DNA from 2 places in the Colwellia sp. E150_009 genome. Region 2 is predicted to be linked to the other one. Evidence: predicted binding sites of a transcription regulator. Region 2 holds the regulator's gene; the other holds the start of a gene.

Region 1 (3,275 bases), on a different contig from region 2:
AATACCAGTATCATCTATATGCAGTTGTAAACAGTTATCACCTTTATGACTACAGTAAATATCAATCTGTCCTTCGTTTGTATAACGAATGGCATTTGATAAAAGGTTACTTATTATTTGTTCGAGAAAGACAGGATCGGTGTAAACATAGTAGTTGCAATTTTTTACATTCAGCTTCAAATGTTTTGTTGTTGCTTGTATTGAATATTGGTCGGTACATTTATTTATCAATTCACCTAATAAAAAGTGTTGTTTGTTGATCTGTAATGTCTCTGAATCTATTCGGCTAATATCAAGTAAGGCATTAAATAACTCATCTAAAGAATCTAAGCCTTGTTGAATATGTAGCAAGTCACTTTTTTGAGTATTGGTTGTTAATTTTTTATTTAAGGTTTCTACAAATAGGTTAACCGCATGTAAGGGTTGGCGAAGGTCATGACTCGCAGCTGCAAGAAATCGTGACTTATCACTATTTGCTTTGTTTGCTGTTTTTGTTTGTTTTTTTAAGTCAGCAACGAGATCAATATTTTGATACTTGAGTGTTAGAGAATTATTTATAAGTCGATGCATGTTACGACTGAAAACTAAGCTGATAGCCATATAAACAAGTACACCACTGGCTGACCATTTGTAAAGCAAGTTGTCTTGTAAAAACATCATAACAACAATAGGCATAATGGTGGGAAACGCAAAAACTGCGTAGGTTAAAGGTCTGGAGGATAGTGCAATCATGCTTGCACCAATAACAACAATTAAGGTGATTATAATTGCAGTAAAGGTGTCTAACATATCGGGATGGAAAAACAAAAAAGCGACACTTCCCCATATAATTCCTGAGGCTAGTACACTAATGGTATAAACTTTACCTTGTCTAAAAATTTGTTCTGTCGATGCGTTTTCACTATCTAATGAACGCTGGTGGTGCCATCTTATAAAAGTTAATAAATAGGTTGCCCCAACCCAAGATAATATGGTGGTGTGTGATTCAGAGTCCCACAATAAAATGGCTAATGGTAAACAGCCAAGCAAAGTACCAATCAGGGTGGCTGGTAAATTATCGTGGAGAATTAATATTTTATCTGCGACAATTTTATCTGCGTTGGAAGTTTCAGCCTTTATGATGATTACTCCTAAACTGTTAATGTTATGTGACTGAATCCTTATCTATAAATAAGAGAGTCGGGGATTAGTCTAAACCAAGTTGCTGTGCTTTTTTGATTGTTTCTGTTCTGCTTTGAGTGTTTAAAGCTTGAAATATAGCCATAATATGCGTTTTTACCGTGGCCAAACTAAGAAAAAGTTGATCAGCAATAGCCTGATTAGTTAGACCGTGACGAATAAGGCGAAGTACTTCTAATTGTCGTGAAGTAAGATTATGTTGACTTGCCCAATCGACAGGTATTAAATGACGGTCACTTACTGGTATATCATTACTTGGCTTTACTATTTCCCCCCGTAATACTGATTCAACAGCATTTTTTATTTGATTACCGTTAGAGGATTTAGGGACAAAGCCCATTGCACCCAATTGGAGGGCTTTTTCCATATCCCATGGATCTTCAGAGGCGGTAACCATAATAATGGGAGTTAAACATAGTGATTCAGATAGCTTTTCAAGTAAGTGAAAACCGTCAATACCAGGCAAACGAAGATCTACCAAGGCAATATCGTATGATTCAACAGTTAATTTTTCGTATGCCTGTTGACCATTATTGACAGATTCGCATTCAACATCCGAAAACATGCTGTGAAGAATTGATCTCATGCCTTCTATAAATAGGATATGATCATCGGCAAGTAATACTTTCATATTTTTATGGTTGCTTCTAAAAAGGGCTGTTTAATATCAATATTTTATGATGTTACATGACTAAACGTCTAGATGGAATTATTTTATACCAATTGACGCTGTATAAAAAAACAGTGATAATGGTGTTCATATAAAAGCAAAAGATGTCGGTATGAAAAAAATTATTCATATAGATATGGACTGTTTCTATGCAGCCGTTGAAATGCGAGATTTTCCACAATATCGTAATATTCCATTAGCGGTTGGTGGTGATGGTCCTCGCAGTGTTCTTTGTACTTGTAACTATCAAGCACGTAAGTTTGGCGTGCGCTCTGCTATGTCAGCTATCAAAGCGAAGCAGCTTTGCCCAGAATTAACCATAGTACATGGGCGTATGTCAGTTTATAAAGAAGTGTCAGCCCATATAAGAGAAATTTTTTCTCGTTATACTCACCTTATTGAACCCTTGTCTCTTGATGAAGCCTTTCTCGATGTTACTCATTCAACCCAATGTCAAGGCAGTGCCACGCTTATTGCAGAAAAAATCCGCCAAGATATATACAATGAGCTTAACCTAACAGCTTCTGCAGGCGTTGCGCCAAACAAGTTCATTGCTAAAATAGCGAGTGATGAAAATAAACCCAATGGGCAATGTGTGGTTGCTCCTGATCAAGTTGCTACATTTGTTGAGCATTTATCGCTTAAAAAAATACCAGGTATTGGGCCTAAAACGTTTCAAAAACTACAATCTTTTGGTTTTTCCACCTGTGCAGATATTAGGGCTTCTTCAATTGCTAATTTAACGATGATTGTGGGTAAGTTTGCGACTAGCTTGTTTCAAAAAGCCCATGGTATTGATCACAGAGAACTTGAAGTAAGTAGGCAGCGAAAATCATTAGCGATAGAAACAACATTGGCGATGGATGTGTATACTGAGACGGATTGTTTAAGTGTTATTGGGCAGCTATACCCCAAATTACTGCAAAGGTTAGAAAAAGTACAAAACCGAAAAGTTGTTCGTCAGGGCATTAAGCTAAAATTTAATGATTTTAACCAAACAACGGTAGAACAACAAAGCTTAGACGCTAACGAGACAGTTTTTAATAGTTTATTGCCAAAGGCTTATGAGCGAGCGAAAGGGCGAGGCATTCGGCTTGTGGGATTAACCTTAGGTTTTGCCGAATCCACTATGACAGAATCAACAAATAGTAAGCAACTATCGCTTTTATAAAGATAAGCTGAGATACCAAGAGCCCATAAATTTTACAGCTGAAATTAAAACGACAGATAAATTAATAAAAGATAATGGTATGAGCGAAAAAGAAGAGCAGCAACCAATAAAGAAAAAATATCAACAACGAACAGCCTTGCATTGTGGTGTTGGTTTGTTAGCGCGTAGAGAGCATTCAGAGTGCGAACTCAGACAAAAATTAGTCCAACGAGAATTTCCTGAAGAAGAAATAAAACATGCTATAGAGCGCTTGCT
Region 2 (3,275 bases):
GCATTAACTCTGCTTTACTCATAGAAGCACTTAAAGAGGCTTTTTCAGCATCAGCCGCTTTGGCGGTTAATTCATGTTGCTCTGTCAACCACGCGTCATAATCTGCGCTGGATTTAACATCAACAACAATAGGCATAAAGCCATGATCTTTGCCACAAAGTTCTGCACATTGGCCGCGATAAATACCTGGCTTATCTACATTCGTCCAAGCTTCATTAATAAAACCTGGGTTAGCATCTTGCTTAACCGCAAATGCAGGTACCCACCATGAATGAATAACATCGTCTGAGGTAATTAAAAAACGAACTTTTTTATTGGCAGGAATAACTAATGGTTTATCAACTTCTAACAGGTAATCTTTCCCTTTAAGTACACCGTTACCATCAAAACTACCATTATGATTTTCATATTGTTCCCGAGGAGTTGATAGCACTGAATAGTACTCTATATTTTGATCAAAATATTTGTAATGCCATTTCCACTGTGAACCAGTAATTTGAATAGTAACATCGGAATTATCATTATTTTCCATGTCGATTAATGTGCTAGTTGCCGGAACAGCCATAGCGATGAGTATAATGACAGGAATTGCAGTCCAGAGTATTTCTACTGTTGTGCTTTCATGAAAATCAGCCGCTTTTGCACCTTTTGATTTGCGATGAAAGAACATTGACCAAAACATAGCACCAAATACGACAATACCAATGGCGGTACAAATGTACAGGGCTAGCATATGTAAACCGTATACTTCCCTACTAACCGCAGTTACTCCTTTGGTCAGATTTATCTGTGCCTCCGACCAAGCTGAACAAGAAAAAAAGCTTGTAAAAAAAAGCCCGATTCCCATCCACCAACATTGATTACTTTTACTCACTCAACCTCTCCTCTATCAATACCTATTCATTGAAAATAGCTTGGTTAGCATTTTCTTTAAAACAGGGTATAGAAAACAGAAAGCAGCAATGTACATCACAACTCATTGAACTGATTATCTGTTAATTTAGTTATTATTATTTTCTAATTAAGCGCTTATTAATTAGTAAAGCACATCATTTAAATTTTATTAAATTAACCGACGTAAATAGCCAACTCATCTATGGTGAATAGTTAAACATTCGGTATAGGCATAGAATCAACGTATTGACGTCTTTTTATACAGTTTTGCTAGTTATTTTTTGTTCAACCTCCCCTTAAGAATCGCTCAAAACTTGATCTAGGTCAAACAATTATTATGATAAAAGTCAAAAGGATGCCAGTTTTTCAACTAGAGTATTAACTCAAAAACAAGCCTACCTCTTGACAGATATAGGCTAGGGATATTCTACCTATAAATAAAATAAAAAAATGAATAAGAGGTACAACAACTAACTGGGATTATTAGGAGTTTAGTAGAAGAAAATTGAGAAAGAGCGCATAAAAAGAGATAAACCGAGAATACAAAAACGCATTATCGCTAAAAAATTTAGCGATAATTCATATAATCAATATATAGATTAAGCAGATGAATAATATCAGTTTCATTAATTAGGTGATCTACTTTATACGCAGAAAAAACAGCCAAATACAAGGCATTTATTTTAATAACTAGTTGTTCTAATTATTAAATATTAATAACGTCGTAGTTGGTTGTTTTAACCAGTAGAAATGATCACATAGTTAGTGAGATTGGTATAAAATCAGTTTTAGTGAAAAATACTACATCCAATTTCCATTACGAATAACACCAACAGCTAGCCCTTCAATATTAAATTCTTGACAGGTAAGATCTACTTTTATTGGTTCAAAACTTTCATTTTCAGCATGTAAATAAACAATATTACCATCACGTTTAAAACGCTTAACAGTGACATCATTCTCAACTCTTGCAACAATGACTTGACCATTTTGTACATCAGTCGTTTGATGCACCGCCAATAAATCGCCATCTAAAATGCCAATATCTTTCATGCTTTCACCATTTACCCGAAGTAAATAATCGGCGGCAGGATGAAACAAGTTCCCACTCATTTGGTAATGATCTTCAACATGCTCTTGAGCTAATATAGGTTCACCTGCTGCAACTCTACCAATAAGTGGTAGTCCTGCTTCTTCAATAAATTGCTCGGCTAACCGTATACCGCGGGAAGTCCCAGGTATCATTTCAATATACCCTTTTTTTGCTAAGGCTTTTAAGTGTTCTTCTGCAGCATTCGCTGATTTAAAGCCAAAAAAGTCTGCAATTTCAGCCCGCGTTGGGGGCATACCTGTTTCTTGAATATTTTCTTTAATAAGATCAAAAATTTGTTGTTGGCGGCTCGTTAAAGGCTTTAATTCATTTATCATTGACATACGCTTTTCCTTTCTAGGCAAAGTCCTGTATTTATTTACAACTGTCAGTATATACAGCAACAAAATAAATGCAAGGCTTTAGTCATATACCCACACCACCTCATCAAGGTCTAAATTTAATAGAAATGACTAAAAAATATCTTTTATATCTTTGTTGTCTTATTCGTTATATCGTTAAGCATTACTAACATATAACGAGGAATAAATATGAATAAGAAACTTTCATTTATGGCTTTATCACTTACAGCATTATTAAGTTTAGGTGCTTGTAGTGATGATAAGCCCAAAACAACTGGTGAAAAAGTTGACGAGGCTATTTCAAAAACTAAAGATGTTGCTAAAGACCTTGGCGAAAAAGCCAAAGATGCGGGTGAACAGGCTAAAGAGGCTGCTATTGATGCTACCGAAAAAGCTAAAGAAATAGCAAGCGATGCGGGTGATAAGGTTAAAGAAGCAGCCAAAGGTGCTACCGAAAAAGCAAAACAGATGGCAACTGACGCTGGAGATGCAATTGAAGATGCCTGTGAAAAGGCTAAAGAAAAACTAGATGTAAAAGATACTGATTGCTAATTTTTAAAGTATAGATTATACCTACCGTAAGTAATAAAATTCCATCACTACAACACTATCTACTATAATAACCAATAGTAAGTAGTGTAGTGAAGGTGTTCAGAAAAACGGGGTTATTTCAGTAAAAACTCAGCAAATCTTAAGATAAGTTTGCTATGTTATTTACTTAATATATCAAAATGGAGAAGGTTGATCTTTCAACGCTAATTAATTCAACCATCGCCCTTGAAAATAAAGTGAACAGAGAAATAATTGTTCGTGTAAATGAACAATGCCCCGCAATTCATACTAATGAATTTGCATTAACAACCATACTGAAATATTTAATCAATAATGCTATTTTCTATAGCCCTAATTCAACCCCCATTATTATTTCT

What was found. The regulator LexA, encoded in region 2, represses DNA repair genes until DNA is damaged. The targets are predictions, from matches to a motif close to TACTGTATNNNNATACAGTA.
Region 1: the regulator LexA is predicted to act here: its motif matches at 1,907-1,926, upstream of dinB (DNA polymerase IV).

Annotation. Positions count from the first base shown of each region.
Region 1 is NZ_JBHFOM010000059.1:20,436-23,710, reverse strand. It holds gene ACE1OF_RS18335 (ATP-binding response regulator) at 1-999, opposite strand, end outside; gene ACE1OF_RS18330 (response regulator) at 1,187-1,810, opposite strand; gene dinB (DNA polymerase IV) at 1,962-3,020, shown strand; gene ACE1OF_RS18320 (regulatory protein RecX) at 3,100-3,275, shown strand, end outside.
Region 2 is NZ_JBHFOM010000026.1:38,639-41,913, reverse strand. It holds gene coxB (cytochrome c oxidase subunit II) at 1-874, opposite strand, end outside; gene lexA (transcriptional repressor LexA) at 1,696-2,322, opposite strand; gene ACE1OF_RS12370 (hypothetical protein) at 2,536-2,898, shown strand; gene ACE1OF_RS12365 (hypothetical protein) at 3,078-3,275, shown strand, end outside.